One region of the Cupriavidus sp. 86D6 genome, then DNA from elsewhere that is predicted to be linked to it. Evidence: predicted binding sites of a transcription regulator. Region 1 holds the regulator's gene; each other region holds the start of a gene.
The links. Region 1 encodes FNR, which switches genes on or off when oxygen is low (the NO sensors DNR and NnrR bind a similar motif). Its sites were predicted from a motif close to TTGATNNNNATCAA; they were not measured.
Positions count from the first base shown of each region.

Region 2: the regulator FNR is predicted to act here: its motif matches at 1,524-1,537, upstream of AC3G88_RS28460 (universal stress protein).
Region 3: the regulator FNR is predicted to act here: its motif matches at 1,189-1,202, upstream of AC3G88_RS23800 (OmpW/AlkL family protein).
Region 4: the regulator FNR is predicted to act here: its motif matches at 2,699-2,712, upstream of AC3G88_RS11975 (DASS family sodium-coupled anion symporter).

Region 1 is NZ_JBYPSB010000001.1:1,000,276-1,005,329, reverse strand. It holds gene scpB (SMC-Scp complex subunit ScpB) at 1-574, opposite strand, end outside; gene AC3G88_RS04610 (sulfite exporter TauE/SafE family protein) at 1,127-1,894, opposite strand; gene fnr (fumarate/nitrate reduction transcriptional regulator Fnr) at 1,980-2,705, shown strand; gene AC3G88_RS04600 (hypothetical protein) at 2,789-3,034, opposite strand; gene AC3G88_RS04595 (hypothetical protein) at 3,031-3,240, opposite strand; gene ccoG (cytochrome c oxidase accessory protein CcoG) at 3,288-4,778, opposite strand; gene ccoP (cytochrome-c oxidase, cbb3-type subunit III) at 4,840-5,054, opposite strand, start outside.
Region 2 is NZ_JBYPSB010000025.1:43,527-48,580, reverse strand. It holds gene AC3G88_RS28465 (bestrophin-like domain) at 202-963, shown strand; gene AC3G88_RS28460 (universal stress protein) at 1,006-1,461, opposite strand; gene AC3G88_RS28455 (L,D-transpeptidase family protein) at 1,665-3,308, shown strand; gene AC3G88_RS28450 (YcbK family protein) at 3,334-3,900, shown strand; gene AC3G88_RS28445 (acid phosphatase) at 4,073-5,054, shown strand, end outside.
Region 3 is NZ_JBYPSB010000014.1:70,604-75,657, forward strand. It holds gene AC3G88_RS23795 (AMP nucleosidase) at 1-297, shown strand, start outside; gene AC3G88_RS23800 (OmpW/AlkL family protein) at 469-1,125, opposite strand; gene leuA (2-isopropylmalate synthase) at 1,480-3,168, opposite strand; gene AC3G88_RS23810 (hypothetical protein) at 3,736-5,054, shown strand, end outside.
Region 4 is NZ_JBYPSB010000004.1:184,334-189,387, reverse strand. It holds gene AC3G88_RS11980 (complex I 51 kDa subunit family protein) at 1-1,017, shown strand, start outside; gene AC3G88_RS11975 (DASS family sodium-coupled anion symporter) at 1,061-2,566, opposite strand; gene AC3G88_RS11970 (dicarboxylate/amino acid:cation symporter) at 2,946-4,295, shown strand; gene AC3G88_RS11965 (ABC transporter ATP-binding protein) at 4,339-5,052, opposite strand; gene AC3G88_RS11960 (ABC transporter ATP-binding protein) at 5,049-5,054, opposite strand, start outside.

The DNA.
Region 1 (5,054 bases):
CCGTGGCGATTTCTTCAAAATCGATGGCCTGCTGCTCCAGGAGCGCCGCTTGCGCCTGCGCCTGGGCATCCTCCAGCGGGGGCAGTTCGTCCAGCGAACGCAGGCCAAGGTCATCCAGGAACGCCTTGGTCGTCGCGTACAAGGCGGGACGACCGGGCACGTCGCGATGGCCGATGACTTCGATCCAGCTGCGATCCTCGAGTTTCTTGATCACGTCCGTGCTGACCGTCACGCCCCGGATTTCCTCGATATCGCCACGGGTGACAGGCTGGCGATACGCGATGATCGCCAGGGTCTCCATGACCGCACGCGAGTACTTGGGGGGCTTTTCCGGATTCAGCCGGTCGAGAAATTCCCGCATCTCGGGGCGGCTCTGGAAGCGCCAGCCGCTGGCCAGCGCCACGAGTTCGACCCCGCGCGGCTGCCAGTCCTGCCGCAGTTCCTCGAGCAGCACTCGGATCGTGTCGGCACCGACGTCGTCGGCAAACAACCGTCGCAGATCGCCAACGCGCAGCGGCTCCTGCGCACAGATCAGCGCGGTCTCGAGGACGATCTTCGCCTCTTGGGTATTCATGTGATTGCGTGCAGCCTGTCTTTGCACCTGCCCCCGGACGAATCCCGGAGCACTGGAGATTGCAGATACAGCGAGGCCGAAGCCGCCGCCATTTCATCGCGCAGCCAGCTCGCCTGCCTAATGCAGCGCAGCCGTGCGCACCTCGTTCTTTTGCATCGAAATGCCGGGTCGATCCGGCAGGAGATCGTCCGGCGCTGGCCAGTTTCACCAGTCAACGGACCTCTTGCGTCGCGCCTTCTCCCTTCGGGGCGGACATTCGCCAGGGCCACCAGATGGCCAAGACGGCAAGAAACAAAACGGTATCGGCTCAGGCAACCCTGCCCTGACCGGCGCCATTTCCCAACCGCAGCCGGTCTTTTAACCAGATCTTTTGAACCGGATGGACTGTTGAGACGTTCTCGGCGCACCGGAGTGGCCAAAAACCCTGGGCACGCTCCCCAGATCAGGAATGCGGCCCCAGCGGCGCCCCGAGCAATGGTGCGGCGCGATACCGTGGTTCCGTCGATTGTATGGCATTCCCGGCCCCGCCCGCAACCCGCCCTTGTGGCCGATTCAGAACACCACGCAAAAGCCGTGTTGGGCCAGCGTGTCCGGGAGCCAGATCGACCGGGCCACGCCGAGCACGCCGAAGCCGATCACCAGCAGCCCCGACGCGACCCGCACCACAGGTTTGCGCGAGAGTTGCCGCAGGTACCCCGACAGCCCGGAGATCACCAGCAGGTTGGGCAGCGTGCCGAGCCCGAACGCGCCCATCACCAGCGCGCCCGACACCGCGTTGCCTGCCAGCAGTGCCAGCGCCAATGCGCCATAGATCATTCCGCAAGGCACCAGCCCCCAGGCCAGACCCATACCGTATCGGCGCAACAGCGGCGTTGCGCGACGCTCGCCACGTAGCCGCACCGGCAGTCGGGCGGTCATGGCCCGCGCACGCTGCACCACGTGCACGGCGGCCAGAGAGGCGAGCCGCTCGATCCAGTCGGAACGCATCACGCGTCCACGCAACAGCCACACACCGGTGAGTACCAGCATCATGCTGCCCCCGGCATAAAGCCATCGCTGCAATGGCAGATACTCCTGCCGCCACGCCGTCGCACCGACAGCACCCATCACCGCACCCAGCAGCATGTATGTCGTGATGCGGCCTGCATGCATGATGCACAGCGCAGTCCACCACTGACGAGCGGTACGGTGTATGACAATTGCCACATCGCGGTGCTGTTTCTGCTCCGCGGCAATAGCAATTCCTCCACACATGGCCGCGCAATGCATGCCACCGAGCAATGCCATCAGAAAAACGCTTAAAAGCACACCAAAAGGCAACTGTTCCTCGCTTCTGCGTCACATGACGCTGTAAAATGCCTGCATCGCGCCCTCGCTGCAAGCGCATTCATAACGAGCACTTCAATTGTTGACTTCCATTCCCGTCACCGAGATGTCGCCCCGTTGCTCAACGTGTGCCATGGGCCAGCTTTGCCTGCCCGTGGGCATGTCGCAACAAGACCTGGCGAAGATGGACACGCTCGTGCAGGAACGCGTGCGTGTTCACAAGGGCGAAACGCTTTACCGGATGGGCGAACCGCTCAATGCGGTCTACGCCATTCGCTTTGGCACACTGAAGACGCACGTCACGATGGAAGACGGGCGCACACAGATCACGGGCTTCCATCTGCCCGGTGAAGTCATCGGCCTCGATGGCCTCAGCGAGATGCAGCACGCCTCCGACGCCACCGCGCTGGAAGACGCCGAAGTCTGCGTCGTACGCTACGACGACCTGCAATCGCTGTCGAGCATCCTTCCCTCGCTGCAAGGCCAGTTCCTGCGCCTGATGAGCAAGGAAATCTCGCAGGACCAGGTCATGCTGATCACGCTCGGATCGATGCGCGCCGAAGAACGTTTGGCTGCGTTTCTCGTCAACATGTCCGAGCGTCTGTCGGCGCGCGGTTATTCGTCCACCGAGTTCGTGCTGCGCATGAGCCGCGAGGAAATCGGCAGCTACCTGGGCCTGAAACTCGAGACCGTCAGCCGCCTGTTCTCGCGCTTTGCCGAAGCAGGCCTGATCCAGATTCGTCAGCGACATGTGAAGCTCGTCGATATGGCAGGCATCAAGCAGGTGTACAGCCGGTCCTGCTGAAAGCCAGGGCCACGCATCACGACAAAGGCCGCGCCGGAGCCATCCAGCGCGGCCTTTCTGTTTGCAGCGCCTGTTCTGCATTGCTATTCGAGTTCATCGGTGTCGCTGAGCTTCACCGGCATCGTGTACAGCGTGAGCCCGCTGGACAACGCGCAGAACAACCACGCGACCAGGAAGCCAACGGTGTAGATCGCCTGCCGGGAAGCTTCTACCGGTTGTCCGAAGAAGCTGAGGTCTCCGGGATCCACCACCGAGAACACCACCGCCGTGGCCGCACCGCCCATCAGAAACGCCGGCCATAGCACCCACATCAGCCAGCGCAGTCTCATGGGCGCCTCGCAGCGGGTTCAGCGCGATCGGCACCGGCCTTCTCGACCACTAGTCCGTGGCGCGTGGCATCGTTCACCGGCACATCGGCATGGGTGTTTGCCAGCCAGATCGTGATACCGCAAGCGACCATCGCCAGCAGCGGACCACTCATCAAAATCCAGGGCCATGGCTCCCTGTACCAGGGCTTTGCGGGGTGTTGGGTCATTGCGCTCTCCTATTGGCATTCGTCCCGGCTCACCATCCGTGACAGCATCACAGATCGCGAGGCACGATGAAACTCGTGCTTTGCCGGATATCCACTTTCCGATCGGTTTCGGTCTCGGCGGTGACCGTCACCTCGATCTTGTGCGTACCCTGCTTCGCATCGTCGATCGGCACACGAATCCGGATCGGCAGCAGCCGGTTCGACGTGGGCGACAGCGATTCCGCGCCATGGTCGTACTCCACGACCATGCCCTGCAACGCGTCGCTCTGCGCCTGCACGTGAAACTTCATCGGCGCCTCGGTGGCGTTGATCAGTTGCAGCCGGTACACGTTTTCGATCCAGCGCCCTTCCACTTCGCGCCCGAGCGCGCCACGATCGCGAATGATGTCGACCTTGAGCGGCGCGCGCATGGCCAGCGATGTGACGAAGCCTGCCGTCAAGGCGAGCCAGATCGCCGTGTAGACAATCGTGCGCGGACGCATCAGCCGCTTGCGGGCGTCCGATGCCGACAGCTTCTTGCGCATCGCGTTTTCCGATGTGTACCGGATCAACCCGCGCGGATACTCCATCTTGTCCATGACCTGGTCGCAGGCGTCGATGCACGCGCCGCAGCCGATGCACTCGTACTGCAGGCCGTCGCGGATGTCGATCCCGGTCGGACACACCTGTACGCAGATGCTGCAGTTCACGCAGTCGCCCAGGCCAGCCGCGTGGTGGTCCGCCTTGCGCGACCGGCTGCCGCGCGGTTCGCCACGGCCCACGTCATAGGTCACGACGTAGGTGTCGCGGTCCACCATCACGCTCTGGAAGCGCGCGTACGGGCACATGTACTTGCACACCTGCTCGCGCATGAACCCGGCGTTGCCCCACGTGGCAAACGCATAGAACAGCATCCAGAACGCCTGCCACGGACCGAGGGTCCAGTGCAGGACCTCGCCGCCCAGTTCGCGGATCGGTGCGAAATAGCCGATGAACGTAAAGCCCGTCCACAGCGCGATCAGGATCCACAGCGCGTGCTTGGTCGCCTTGAGACGAATCTTGCGCAGGCTCCACGGATCGCCGTCCAGCCGGATGCGGGCGATGCGGTCACCCTCCACCCGGCGCTCGATCCACATGAAGATCTCGGTATAGACGGTCTGTGGGCACGCGTACCCGCAGAACAACCGTCCGGCGATGGCCGTGAACAGGAACAGTGCCAGCGCCGAGATGACCAGCAGCACCGCCAGGTAGATCACGTCCTGCGGCCACAGCACAAGGCCGAAGATGTAGAACTTGCGGGCGCCGAGATCGAACAGGACGGCTTGCCGGTCGTTCCATTGCAGCCACGGCGTGCCGTAGTAGACCAGTTGCGTGAGGATGACCAGCCAGACCCGCCAGCTCGAAAAAGCGCCCGTGACCGAGCGCGGGTAGATTTTGCGCCGGACTTCGTACAGGGCCTCTTCGGTGGCGTCGGCCGCCGGCTTTGGCGGCGGTGCGGGCCGCCAGGCGGCCTCGCTTGATTCGCGTGTAGTGGGGGGAGATTCCAGGGGCGCGCTCATTGTTCAGCCCTCATGCCCCCGGTCCGGATGGCGTGGCCTCCGGACCCCGGGGGACGGTTTGTCATTGCCCTGTGGATGCGGCGTTCGCGTTGCTGTTCGACAGGCCCCAGACGTATGCCGTCAGCATGCGAATCCGTTCGGGCGTCAGGATTTCCTCATGAGCCGGCATATGGCCGTTGTGCCCCTTCAGGATGGCCTCGACGATCACGCCCTCCGAACTGCCATACAGCCACACGTTGTCGGACAGGTTGGGCGCGCCAAGTGCCTGGTTGCCCT
Region 2 (5,054 bases), on a different contig from region 1:
GCGGCGAAGTTTAGCATTCGCATGGATATATTGCGATAAGAAAAGTTATCGCAATGAAATGGATGGCGAGCGGGAACCGGGGGCCGGCGCAAAGGGGATGGCGGACCCGAAGAATCCTTTCAAGATAGGCAAAAGAAGCTTTCACTTGATCCACCGGCGCGGCTTGGGCAGCATGGGCCTACCACCGATCTGGGACGTGCCATGCGACCGCTCATCAGCCATCCAGGCCTGCTGTTTGTCGTGCTGCTGGTATTGATGGGCATTGCCACGGCCATCGGCGCGCCGGTGCTGCGCCGCATGCGTCCGCTGGGCAGCGACGGCCGCGACGACTTCAACATCATCCAGGGGGCCACGCTGACGCTGTTGGCCCTGCTGATCGGGTTCACGCTGTCGATGGCCGTGGGCCGGTACGACCAGCGCAAGAACCTGGAGGAAGAGGAAGCCAACGCGATCGGCACCGAGTATCTGCGCGTGGAATTGCTCGAACGGGACACCGACGCGCTCAAGTCGTTGCTGGTGCGCTATCTGGACCAGCGTATCCACTACTACCTGACCCGCGATAAGGCGCAAGTCGACGACATCGAGGCCGCGACGGCGCAGATCGAAGACGAGATGTGGAAGCGGGTGCGTGACGGCGCCCGTACGGCGCCGAATCCGATCACGGCGCTGGCGGTGGCCGGCATGAACGACGTGATCAATTCGCAGGGCTATACGGAAGCGGCCTGGCGCAATCACATACCGCTGGCGGCCTGGGGGCTGATGATCATCATCGCCTTCTGCAGCAGCCTGATGCAGGGCTACGGCGCGCGCACCGAGAGCACCAAGATCGTTCTCCTGCTGGTGGTGCCGCTGACCGTGTCGTTGTCGCTGGCGCTGATCGCCGACATTGACAGCCCCCGGGGCGGGCTTATCCGGGTCATGCCGCAGAATCTGCTCAGCCTGCAGGTATCGTTGAAACGCTAGCCCGGATCGTCGCCGCTGGGCGAGCCGGGCCGGGGGGACACATCAATGCACGGTCTCGCCGCGAATCAGCAGGACTGGCTTGCTGGACTTCGAAATCACGCCTTCCGACACGCTGCCCATGATCACGCGCCGCATGCCACGCCGGCCATGGGTGCCCATGATGATCAGATCGGCCGGCCAATGATCGGCGCATTTGACGATGGTCCCGGAGATATTGCCGGGGGACACTGGCTTTTCGGCCAGTTCGGTCAGGCAGCGGACATTGGCATTCTCGAAGCGCCGCGCAGCGGTAGCCAGGGCCTTCTGGCCCACGTCAATCATGCCGCCCACGATCTGGCTGGGGTCAATATGGGCGTACTCGAAGAACAGTTCGCTGTCGTCCACCACGAACAGCACTTTGACTTCGGCCGACAGTTGCTTCGCCAGCCCCACTGCCTGCGAAATGGCCAGTTCCGACGATGGGCCGCCGTCCACTGCCACGAGAATCCGTTCGTACATCGATCCACCTCCGCATTGACGTTGTCGCTGTAGACAGCATAGTTCGCGGCGTGGCTTGTTAATTGACCTGTGTCAAACGCTAGTCAATAGCAGAAACTTTGTTTTCAGATGTACCAAGGGAGGGATACGTCACGATGTTCGGATACGATACGCAAAGGACAAACGCTATCGACCTTCATACGATGACTGTTGCCCCTGCAGCCATGCCAGCCTCGACGGCGACCGCCACGGCCGTTTGTTTGCGGCGCCTTTCGCACATTGCCGCGCGGTTTTCCGCGCCTGTCCCCGCTCGCATTGCATGCCTTGCCAGTGCCGGCACGGCCTGGCTGCTGTGCAGTGCTTCGCCGACGTGGGCCCAGCCGCCGCAGGGCCTGCTCTGGTTTGCCGATGGGCGCCCCTCGCAGGCGGCGCAAGCCGCGGTCAAGGCATTGAATGGGGCCAGTACCGATGGGCTGGAGCCGCGCGACTACGACGCCGATGGCCTGCAGCGCGCATTGGCGCAGCTGGTCGATGCCCCGACGCCAGCATCGGACGCGGCGCAACGCTTTGACGGTGCCCTGACGGGTGCCATGAAGCGATATCTGACCGATCTGCATCGGGGTCGCGTCGATCCGCGCAAGGTCCACGCGAATTTCTCGCTCGGCAATCTGCCCCCGTTCGATCCGGAAAGCTACTTGCGCAACGCCATGGAGGCCAACCGGCTGGCCGACGCGATGCGCGAAGCCGCCCCGTCGTTCCCGCTCTACGGCACGCTGCGCGACGCGCTGGCGAAGTATCGCAGGCTCGCCGCCGAGCCGTTCTGGAAGACGCCCCTGCCCGCCGTTGCCGGCGGCAAGCTGACGCCCGGACAGTCCTACGCCGGCCTGCCGCAACTGGCACAACGGCTGCAAGCCCTGGGCGACCTGTCACCAGACACGCCGGTACCACAGCGTTACGAAGGCGCGCTGGTCGATGCCGTCAAGGCGTTCCAGACGCGCCACGCGCTCGATGCCGATGGCGTGATCGGCGCGGGCACGCTGGCCCAGCTCAACGTCACGCCGGCCGCGCGCGTCGACCAGATCGTGCTGACGATGGAGCGCCTGCGCTGGACGCCGCTGGCAGAAGGCCCGCGCATGATCGTGGTCAACGTTCCCGAATTCGTGCTGCGCGCCTACGACTACGACGAAGGCAAGCTGGACATCAGGCTGGAGATGAAGGTCATCGTGGGCAAGGCGCTCGATACGCGCACGCCGCTGTTCAAGGAGGACATGCGCTATATCGAGTTCAGCCCCTACTGGAACGTGCCGTCGTCGATCGCGCGCAAGGAGGTCATCCCGAAATCCCAGCGCGATCCCGGCTATTTCACGCGGCAGGGCTTCGAGTTCGTCTACGGCACCCAGGCGAATGCCACGTTCAGCCAGGCCAATGTCGATGCGGTGCTGAACGGGCAGGCGCGCATCCGCCAACGGCCCGGCCCGCTCAATGCGCTGGGGGACATCAAGTTCATCTTCCCGAACAACCAGGCCATCTATTTGCACCACACGCCCACGCCGGAACTGTTCAAGCGCGGCCGGCGCGATTTCAGTCACGGCTGTATCCGCGTGGAAGACCCTGTCGCGCTGGCGCAATTCACGCTTCAGGGCATGCCCGAATGGACCCCGGCCCGTATCCGTGAGGCAATGACGGCGGGCAAGTCGAAGACCATTGCGCTACAGCAACCGGTGCCGGTGGTGCTGGCCTATGGCACTGCCATTGCGCGCGCCGACGGGCGGGTATACTTCGTGCCTGACATTTACGGACAGGACAAACTGCTGGACCAGGCGCTGCGGCAGCGCACGGGTGCCAAGCCTGCCGTACGGCCTTCATGAATGCCGCGCCGTTGTAAAAGTTTCCATGTCCGATTCCAGTTCCAGCCAGCGTCGCCGTTTTTTTCATCGTGCAGGTGCCATCGCGCTAGGCGCGGGCCTGTCCACGCTGGCACCTCGCGCCGCCCTGGCGGCGTTGGGTCCCGATGCCCGCTCGCTGTCCTTCGAACACACCCATACCGGCGAGCACCTTTCGCTGGTCTATGCCATGGGCGATCAGGTTCTGCCCCAGGCGCAGACCTCGCTCAACCACTTTCTGCGCGATCACTACTCGGGCACGGTCGGTGAAATCGACCCGAAGCTGTTCGGTCTGCTGTTCTCGCTGCGGCGCGAATTGGGTAGCGACGCCCCGTTCCAGGTGATTTCGGGCTACCGCTGCCCCTTGACCAACGAGCGCCTGCGCAAGACGCGTGGCGGTGGTGTCGCCAGGCGCAGCCTCCACATGGATGGCATGGCCATCGACATCCGGCTGCCAGGCGTGGCGCTGGCCGACCTGCGCGATGCGGCGCAGACGCTGCAGGCGGGTGGTGTCGGCTTCTACAAGTCCGAGAACTTCGTCCATGTGGACACGGGGCGCGTACGAAGCTGGGGCTAGGTGCGAAGCCGAGCGGGCCGATCGCCCACACGGATATGTCAGCACCATGTCCGGAAACCGAATCCTCCATCGATGAGGGGCGGCGATTGTTTCACATGTATGACATGAGACGTCCCTAGACTGCGTCCTGTTTCGACGGCCTGCCCGCCGTTTTTTTTCAGAGGACCCTGTCATGTCTCTTTCCCGGCCCGGGATTCCATCGGCCATTACGGTCGCCTGCCTTGCCTTCCTGCTCAGCGCCTGCGGCGGCGACGACAACAACAGCCAAAGCGCCTCTACCGCCACGCCGCTGGCCGTGCCGGCGCCGCCGGCCGATCCCGGCTTCGTCGACAGCGCCCCCGTACAGGCGTCGGTGCTGCCGTTTGTCGACAACATCGCCACCAACCAGCGCGGTGACGCACGCTATGCGACCGTCGACACCAATGCCGGCGTCCGCGTGGTCAAGGGTTTCCTCGATGTCTGGGAGCCGCTGACGCGGCTGGTGGACGCCGGTGCGCCGGCCGCGGCCAACGGCAGCTTTCCGGCCGTCGCGGCGTCCGCGTGGACCGGCTTGCCGAACGACGGCACGGCCGGTGGTTCGGTGACCAACGCCACCGTGCACAATGCGAACATCCGGTACGTCATCAACGCCACCACGCAGCGCACGGCCGCGCAGGCCGAGGCCGCCTACTTCGACGACCGCCGAGGCAAGAACTACAGCGTGACCGACGGCATGGGCCCGCTCACGGCAGCATGGCGAGCCGCTGCCCAGCAGACCACGACCATTACCAGCGTTCCGGCCGACGCCAACACCGTCAAGTATGACGATGGCGGCAACAACGCCGGGGTGGCCGGCGCCGGCAACGCGGCGTTCGGCGACGTGATCACGATGGTCAACAAGGTGGGCGACAACGCCTCGACCGAGCCAGCCAAGCGCTTCTACAAGTACGCCCGTCCGTACCGCTGGAGTTCCAGCGTGGTCCTGGCGCCGACGCTGGTGCCGGCCATCAGCACCGATCCCACGACCGACGGCGGCTTCATCAGCGGCCACACGGCCGAGGCGCTGCGCAATGCCGTGGTGATGGCCTACCTGGTTCCGGAGCGGTTCCAGGAAATGCTGAGCCGCGGCATGGAACTGGGCGAAAACCGCATCCTCGCGGGCATGCATTCGCCGC
Region 3 (5,054 bases), on a different contig from region 1:
AAGGCGCTGTACGCGCGCTTCAACCAGTCGCGCGCGATTGCGATCGACATGGAAAGCGCGGCCGTGGCTGCCAATGGCTTCCGCCTGCGCGTACCCTATGGCACGTTGCTGTGCGTATCCGACAAGCCACTGCATGGCGAGTTGAAACTGCGCGGCATGGCCAACGCGTTCTACCGCCAGCGCGTCAGCCAGCACATGACGATCGGCCTGGAAGCCATCCGCATCCTGCGCGAGAACGGCGTCGAGGAACTGCACTCGCGCAAGTTGCGCAGCTTCGACGAACCGGCGTTCCGCTAACGCCGGGGGCCCGGAGACCATGGCCGGCCTCACGCCCTTCGACGGGAAACAGAAATAAAAAAGCGCGCGGCGTTGCCGCGCGCAGTGAGGCGGGAAGGACGTCGGTTAGGCGGCCTTCCCTCGAGGAGACAAAGTGGAAAGTCTCGGAAAAACCTTAATTTCGTAGACCCCTCAGAAGCGATAGCCCACGCCGGCGCTGAACAGCCACGGGTCGAGGCTGACCGTCGACACCTTGACACCATTGGCGTAGACGTTGCTGGAAATCCAGACCTTCTTGGCGTCCACGTTCAGGAACCAGTTCTTGGTGAGCTTGTAGTCCATGCCGATCTGCAGGGCCGGACCCACGCTCCACTTGTCCAGACCCAGCGTGCCACCGGCCAGATCGGCGCCATAGATGCGCGTCGCGTTCACGCCGGCCCCGACGTACGGGCGGAACGTGCCGTTCGGCAGGAAGTGGTACTGCAGCAGGAGGCTCGGCGGCAGGTGCTTGAACGTGCCGATCTTCGTGCCGTCAAGGCTTACGTCCTGCTTCTGCGGAATGGTCAGCACCAGTTCGGCCGCGATATGCGGGACGATGAAGTAGGTGATATCGACTTCCGGGATCCACTTGTTGTTGACGTGGATGCGATCCGATGCACCCACCCCACCCACGGGATCCGACTTGTTGGCCATGTCCAGATAGGTGCCGCGCAGGCGGACCATCCAGTTGCCCTGCGCTTCGTCAGCGGCAATGGCGGGCGCGGAAATGCTGCCGAAGGTGGCGGCGGCGAGCGCCATGCAGATCGAGGAAACGAGGGTCTTGCGGCGGGGAGAAGTTGCAGTGGTCATGTTGGTCAGGCACAAAACATCGAAAAAGTGCGACCAGTGTGTCTTGAGCGAGGCCCCCAAACCTTGATGCAGGACAAGTGAAGTGCAGCCCACGCAAATTGGATGGAACTGCGTCGTCAATGCGCGACACCGGCGGTGGCGCAGCCCGGCAGGGGCTTGCGACACGCGGTGAATGCTTCTATGGACATGCGGATTTATTCGTGGCGCCCGCGCGTTGCGGCCCGTACGCTGTGGGCTCGTGGTTGTGCACCGCGCATGTCGTGGGCGTCCGCCAGGACGTCTTTTCAGGTGTGCCCTGTGGGGGCAGGGCACACCGTTTTTCCGCCAGATCGGACGATCAGCGCAAGCCGCGGATCAAGCCGCCTCGGCCTGGTCCTGATCCTGCGCCTGCAGATGCCGGTTGACACCCGACACCATGGCCTTCAGCGATGCCGTGACGATGCTGGCGTCCACGCCGGCGCCAAAGCCCGTCGGCGAATCGCCAACACGAACTTCCACATAGCAGGCCGCATTGGCATCGGCGCCAGTGGTCATGGCGTGCTCGTGATAGTCCATCACCCGCACGGCAATGCCCAGGCCGCGTGAGAACGCATCGACGGTGGCGTCGATGGGCCCGTTGCCCGCACCGCGCACCCGCACGGGCTGCCCGTCGCGTGTCACTTCCATCTCGATTTCCACGGCGTTGTCGCGGGTCGACACCATGCGGTGCGACACATAGCGCAGCGGCGCCTCTACGTCGAGGTATTCGCGGCGGAACAGCGCGTAGAGGTCCTCTGCACTGGCTTCGAGCCCGGTCTGGTCGGTCATCACCTGCACCGCGCGGCTGAATTCGATCTGCAGGCGGCGCGGCATGAAGATGCCATGGGCCTGCTCCAGCAGATACGCCATGCCGCCCTTGCCCGACTGGCTGTTCACGCGGATGACCGCGTCGTAGCTGCGGCCCAGGTCGGCGGGGTCGATCGGCAGGTAGGGCACTTCCCAGATGGCGTCAGGCTTCTGCTGCGCAAAGCCCTTGCGGATGGCGTCCTGGTGAGAGCCGGAAAAGGCCGTGAAGACCAGGTCGCCCACGTACGGATGGCGCGGGTGCACGGGCAGCTGGTTGCAGTGTTCCACGCACTGGCGCACTTCGTCGATATCGGAAAAATCGAGTTCGGGGTCTACGCCCTGGGTGTAAAGATTCAGCGCCAGCGTGACCAGATCGACGTTGCCGGTGCGTTCGCCGTTGCCGAAGAGGCAGCCTTCCACGCGGTCGGCGCCGGCCATCACGGCCAGTTCGGCGGCGGCCACGGCGGTGCCGCGGTCGTTATGCGGATGGACGGACAGCACGATGTGTTCGCGTCGCGCCAGATGCCGATGCATCCATTCGATCTGGTCGGCAAAGATGTTGGGCGTGCTGCATTCCACCGTGGTGGGCAGGTTCAGGATCATCGGGCGCGTGGCATCCGGTTGCCAGACGGCCGACACCGCGTCAGATACTTCCAGCGAGAAATCGAGCTCGGCCAGGCTGAAGGTCTCGGGCGAGTATTCGTACGACCAGGCTGTTTCCGGCATGGCATCGGTCAGCTCGCGGATCAGGCGCGTGCCGGACACGGCCACCTCCTTGATCTCGTCGCGCGACGCATTGAACACGATGCGCCGCCAGGCCGGGGCGATCGGGTTGTACAGGTGCACGGTGGCGCGTTTGGCGCCGCGCACCGATTCCACGGTGCGGCGGATCAGGTCATCGCGCGCCTGGGTCAGCACCACGATGGTGACGTCGTCCGGAATGCGGTCTTCCTCGATCAGCATGCGGACAAAATCGAAATCGGTCTGCGATGCAGACGGGAACGCGACCTCGATTTCCTTGAGACCGACCTTCACCAGCTGTTCGAAGAAGCGCAGCTTGCGGGCGCTGTTCATCGGCTCGATCAGCGCCTGGTTGCCGTCGCGCAGATCGGTGCTCATCCAGCGCGGTGCGCGGGTGATCTGGCGCGATGGCCACGCGCGGTCGGGCAAATCGACAACGGTGGCGGGACGGTACTTGGCGGCGGGGTTGCGCAACATGGGCATGGGTATCTCCTTCCTCGCTAAGGAAGCATCAGGAAGCGCCTCGCGGTACGAGGGCTTCGTGTGAACGGAAAAACAGGAAAACGGAAAAAGGGTGGCGAAAGGCTGCCGAACTGCCACGGGGCACTAGGCCCGGCAACCGATCGGTAGGCCTAGCAGTAGCGAGGAAGCGCCCAGCAGGGCGCGGCACGACGTCAGGGCGGCCAGCGAACCCTCAACACGCGCGCGCACGGCGGCACCGATGCGCGAGGCATCTGCGGCGTGGCGGAGGGTGAAGGTGTTGGCTGGCATCGTGCGAGAAGGATATCGTCGCGCCATCTGGCACGGACGAACAGGATGAGGGTAGTGCAAAACTGGCCACAGCGTCAACCGTCGGCATGTCGTCTGACAGGTCTGATTCGGCCTGGAATGCGAGGCACCGCACGTCAAAGCCTTACCCCGAACGGATGGACTCCACCCGATATGTGGGTTGGCGCTCAGTCCTCTGGCCGGTACATCGCCATCCACTTCCCGCCTAGGCTGACAGCAGCAGGAACGGGATCGATAACGACAGAGGGGGCAATCATGCGTACACGTACGTGGACGGGGTGGATCGCGTGCATGGCGACCGCCATGCTGCTGGGGGCATGTGGCGGCGGTGGCGGCAGCTCGGGCGCCGGCGCGACGGCACCCGCGGGAACCGGCGGCGATGCCGGTGGCAGCGCAGGTGGCAACGGTGGTAGCGGCAGCACGGCCGTCGCCAAGTCGTACACGCTGGTCATGAACCGTACGTCGGGGCAGGTAGGCGTGGGCAGCACCCTCTCGCTGACGGCATCGGTTGTCGACGATCTCGGCAACGACGTCACGAGCGCCACGACCTTCGTCTGGACCAGCGGCAACGGCTCCGTGGCAGCGGTGGCCAACGGCACCATCCCCGGCAGCGCCGTGGTGACAGGCGTGGGCGTGGGCACTACGGCCGTGAACGTGGCCGCGACGGTGGCCGGCGCCAATGGCACGGCAACCGCGCTCCCGCAGGTGGCCGCCACGATCACCGTGGTGGCACCGGGTGTGCGTACGTACAGCCTGGCGCTGCCGTATCCGGTGCTGTCGATGACCAACGGCCAGGTGCTGCCGGTAACGGCATCGCTGATCGACAGCGACGGCGCGGACCGCTCGGGCGCCGCCACCGGCTGGACGTGGCGCAGCAGCACGACGGCCGTCCAGGCCACCGGCTCCACCAACGTGGGCACACTGCGCGGCGTCAACACCAGCGACACCACGGCGCAGTCCATGGTGACGGTGCAGGTCACCGCGCCCGACGGCAATACCCTGACCGGCGCCTTCCTGGTGTCGGTGTTCAAGACCAGCGTGTCGACCTATCGCCTGGTGCTGTCGCAGTACGGCAAGCAGATCAACGCGCTGAACGTGCTGAATGGCTACCCACAGACCTACGATTCGCGCGTGCTGCGCAATGACGAGAGCGATGCCACGGCCGACTTCACCGGGCTGTGGACGTACATGACCACCTCGCCGTCGCTGGCGGTGGTGCCAAACGCGTCCACGCGCGTGACCACGGTCAGCACCAGCCGCCCGACCGGCATCGCCCCGCTGCAAAGCGTGCTGGACGAAATGGCCGGCAGCCTGACCATCACCGCCAAGCCGCGCGCCCAGCTGCTGGTGACCGAGCAGCCGACGTGGGGCCTGATCTACAGCGGCCCGAGCCCGTTCGTCGTGCCGAATGGCGGGGCACCGGTTTCCGCCCACCTGTTGCACCGTGGCATTGACGAAGGCGTCACGGGTTGCAACGGTACGTGGAACTGGCAGGTGGGCAGCGGTCCGGTGTCGATCGTGCCGCACGGGGGCAACCTGGCATCGGTGGTGCCCACCGGATCGGGACCCTTCAC
Region 4 (5,054 bases), on a different contig from region 1:
GTCGTCTGCAATGGCAACGAAGACGAACCGGGCACCTTCAAGGATCGCTTCCTGCTGGAGCACACGCCACACCAGGTGATCGAGGGCGCGCTGATCGCGGCGGCGGCCACGCGGGCCAACCACGTCGTCCTGTATGTCAATCCGCATCAGTTGCAATCGCTTGCGGTCACGCGGCTGGCTGTGCAGCAGTGGCAGACCCATACACTGTTCGAACGGCTGGCGGCCGTGGTCGGCGGCGCCGTCTCGCTGCAAGTCATGCCGAGTTCGGGCCTGTACATCGGCGGCGAGGAGACGGCGGTGATTGCCAGTGTCGAAGGCGGTTTTCCGTTCCCGCGCCGCAAGCCGCCCTACCCGGCCGAGCACGGCGTCCATGGCGCGCCGACCATCGTCAACAACACCGAGACGCTGGCCCACGTGCCGGGCATCCTGCGCCATGGCGCACAGTGGTATCGCGATCTCGGTCTCGGCAAGGCGGTGGGCACGAAACTCTACTCCCTGTCAGGCGACGTACTGCGCCCGGGCCTGTATGAACTTCCGATGGGGACGAGCCTGGAATCGCTGGTGTTCGGGCACGGCGGCGGCATGCTGCAGGGCAAGGAGTTCAAGGCGGTCTTTACGGGAGGCCCTTCCAACACCCTGCTGACCAAGCGCGACCTGGACGTCGCGCTCGATTTCGATTCGGTGCGTCAGCGGCGTTCCAGCCTGGGCACAGGGGCCATGATCGTCGTCTCGGAAGGCACCAGCATCGTCCGCAAGGTTGCGGAGTACGTGAGCTTCTTTGCCCAGGGGTCGTGCGGCCAGTGCCCGTCGTGCAAGGGCGGCACCTTTCAGCTGATGCGGCTGCTCAACCGGATCGACACCGGCCGTGGGGTGCGGGCAGACCTCGATGCGCTGGAAAACCTCTGCAGCATCCTGCCGGGCAGCGGCCGCTGCGGACTGATCGACGGTGCGGTGACGGTGGTGGAAAGCTCCATGCACCAGTTTCGCGAGGAATACGAAACCCTGCTGATGACCTGACGGCGCCGGACGGCCACGCAAGCCGCCCGACGACCGGCCGGTTTCACCAGAAGCCCAGCACCTTCCACCAAAGGCCCCCGACCACGGCGAAGACCACCAGCTCGAACACGCACATCACCGCGCCGGTCCGCCACCACTGGCCCAGCGTGACGTAGCCGCTGCCAAAGATGATCGGCGACGTGCCAGTCGCGTAGTGGGTCAGCGTCATCATGATCGCCGACCCGGCGGTCATCATCAGCATGAACGGGGGGATGTACTCCGGCGGGATCAGATGCGCGCCGACCGTCAGGAATGCCAGCATCATGGCGCTGATATGGGCCGTGGTACTGGCGAACAGGTAGTGCGAGAACACGAACGCCAGCACCAGCACGGCCGCAATCCCCTTCCATTCCATACCGCTGGCGGAGATGGCGTCGCGCATGTCGGCCGAGAACCAGGCGATCACACCCAGCTTGTTGAGTTGCTCGGCCAGCATCACCAGGGCACCGAACCAGACCAGCGTGTCCCAGGCGCTCTTTTCGGACAGCACATCGTCCCAGTCGATCGTCCCGGTGATGATCAGCGCAAAGAGGCCAAGAAAGGCCACGACGGTCGGGTCAAGCGTGTAGGCGGACCCGAAGATCATGGCGGGCAGATTGGCCCACAGGATCAGCATCATCGCGAATACGCCCATCATGACGCGTTCCTTGCCGCTCAGCGGCCCCATGCGCGCAAGCTCGCCGCGGGCGTAGTCGACCGCATTGGGCGTGACCTTCAGTTCCGGTGGCGATAGCAGGTAGATGATCAGCGGCATGACAAGCAGGCAGAGCAAGCCCGGCAGCAGCATGCACAGCGCCCAGGTGGTCCAGGTCAGGTGCAGCGCCTGGCCGCTGGCCTTGGCCACGTAGTCCACCACCAGCGGGTTCGGCGCCGTGGCCGTCAGGAACATGGCCGAGGTAATCGGGTTGGCGTGGTAGTTCACCAGCGCCAGGTATGTGCCGACCTTGCCCTGCGTCCCCTTGGCGGGGTCGGAGTCGAAGGCGCCGGCGATCGATCGCATGATCGGATGGACGATGCCGCCTCCGCGCGCCGTATTGCTGGGGGTGAATGGCGCCAGCACCAGTTCGCAGATGGTGAGTCCGTATCCGATGCCAACCGTGCGCTTGCCCAGCAGGGCAATGAACATCAGGCCGATCCGGTTGCCCAGCCCCGTCTTCTTCAGTCCGCGCGAGATCAGGATCGCCACGACGATCAGCCAGATCAGCGGATTCGAGAAACTGCTCAGTGCGTCGGCAATGGCGCCCTTCGACGTCGGCGACGTCACCTGTGCGAGCGACACGATCACGATCGCCATCATGGCCATCACGCCAATTGGCATGACCTTGAGGATGATGGCGACAATCGTGGTCAGGAAGATCGCCACCAGATGCCAGGCCTCGGGTTTCAGCCCTTCGGGCGCCGGGAGCAGCAGCAGCGTGACCAGAACAGCCGTGGCGATGATGGCGGGCGTCAGCCGAAACGGCACGACTGACATGAAGTAGCGATACATCGCTATCACCTTGGACAGCATTGCTTGGACCTCCCTGCTTGAAATGCGGCAAATATCAGTGTCTCGATGGCCGATTACCGGCCTGTGCGCTCTTCAATATGTGGCGTCCACGCGCTTCCCACAATGGACTTTGGTCCACATCCCGCCCTGGAGTTGACGCAAGTCATCAACTGATCACGCTCCAAGTGTCTTTTTGTACACACGCGTGGATCAGCGGGCCGGGTCCTGTCCCGGGGCCCAGTTGCGGACCTAGGTCTTTCGGTCCATACCCAAGCCCAACTGCGCGGCACTAAGCTCGCCTTAGCGTGTTTCCGGAATACGGCCCGAGGCTCGAGCGAGATGGCCAAGACGACGCGGTCGATGTCCGGCTTCCGACACTGAACCAGCAATGGAGACGAACATGGAAAAAGCCGAACATTCAAAGCCGCTCTACAAGTCTCTCTACTTTCAGGTCATTACCGCCATTATTCTTGGCGTCATTCTGGGACACTTCTTTCCCCAAACCGGCGAGGCCATGAAGCCGCTGGGCGACGGCTTCATCAAGCTGATCAAGATGATCATCGCGCCGATCATCTTCTGCACGGTCGTGGTGGGCATCGCCGGCATGGAGGACATGAAGAAGGTCGGCAAGACCGGCGGCCTGGCGCTGCTCTATTTCGAGGTGGTCAGCAGCATTGCGCTGCTGGTCGGCCTGTTGATCATCAATATCGTCAAACCAGGGGCAGGCATGAACGTCGACCCTGCCACCCTCGACACCAAGGGCATCGCCGCCTATACCGGCCCTGGAAAGATGCAGGGCACCGTGGAGTTCCTGATGAACGTCATCCCGAATACGGTGGTGGATGCGTTCGCCAAGGGAGAAATCCTTCAGGTACTGCTATTTGCCGTGATGTTCGGCTTTGCGCTGCACAGGTTCGGGGGGCGCGGCACGCTGGTTTTCGACTTCATCGAAAAATTCTCGCACGTGTTGTTCGCCATCGTCGGGTACATCATGAAGGTCGCGCCGATCGGGGCGTTCGGCGCCATGGCATTCACCATCGGCAAATACGGCGTGAGTTCGCTGCTCCAGCTTGGCCAGCTGATGGCCACGTTCTACGCTACCTGCCTGCTTTTCATCTTCGTCGTGCTCGGGTCCATCGCACGATTCCATGGGTTCTCGATCTGGAAGTTCATCAAGTACATCAAGGAAGAGCTGCTGATCGTGCTCGGCACGTCGTCCTCGGAATCGGTGTTGCCCCGGATGATGGCCAAGCTCGAAAACCTGGGCGCCCGCAAGTCAGTAGTCGGCCTGGTGATCCCGACTGGCTATTCCTTCAATCTGGATGGCACCTCGATCTACCTGACCATGGCAGCGGTCTTCATCGCTCAGGCCACCAATACCGACATGACCTTCACCCAGCAGATCACCTTGCTGTTGGTGCTGCTCCTGACCTCGAAGGGCGCCGCGGGCGTGACCGGCAGCGGCTTCATCGTACTGGCGGCCACGCTTTCCGCGGTGGGACATGTGCCGGTCGCGGGGCTTGCCCTGATTCTTGGCATCGACCGGTTCATGTCCGAGGCACGCGCCCTGACCAACCTGATCGGCAACGGCGTCGCCACGGTCGTCGTGGCAAAGTGGACCGGCGACCTGGACGTCGAGCGGATGCACAGCCGGCTTGACGGCGAGACCGATATCGAAGCGGATGAGCCGGAAGTCGTACTCGATCAGGTCGCGGCGCGCGTGCCGGCCGCTGACACCCGGCACAGATAGGCCAGGCGGCAGCCAGGGCTCCCGATATCTTGCGTGAAACTGTTCACACTTCCAGCCATTCCTTCCGGATCTGGGCATTGGCCTTCAGTGCCGCGGGCGTGCCCTCGAACACGATATGCCCGTGGCCCATCACGTAGACGCGCTGCGAGATGTCCAGCGCAATGGCCAGTTTCTGCTCGATCAGCAGCACCGACACGCCGCGCTCCTTGAGCGTCTTGAGGAAGTCGCCCACCAGCGTGACGATCATCGGTGCCAGGCCCTCGGTGGGCTCGTCGATCAGGATCAGGTCGGGATCGCCCATCAGCGTGCGGCATAGCGTCAGCATCTGCTGCTCGCCGCCGGACAGCACGCCCGCCGACGTGTTCTCGCGCTCCTTGAGCCGCGGGAACATGCGGTACATGTCCTCCACACTCCAGCGCGGCTTCTGCTGGCGCGGATTGCGCTTCTCGCCCAGCAGCAGGTTCTGCCGCACGGTCAGCGTCGGGAAGATGTCGCGGTTCTCGGGCACATAGCCGATGCCGGCATGGGCGATCTCGAATGTACGCCGTCCCAGGATTTCGTCGCCACGAAAGCGCACGGACCCTTCCGCCTTGACCATGCCCAGGATGGCCTTGGCCATGGTCGAGCGTCCCACGCCGTTGCGGCCCAGCAGCGCCACGATCTCGCCTTCGTCGACACGGGCATCCACGCCGTGCAGGATATGGCTCTTGCCGTAATAGGCGTGCAGCCCGGTGACTTCCAGCATGGGCTTGCTCATTC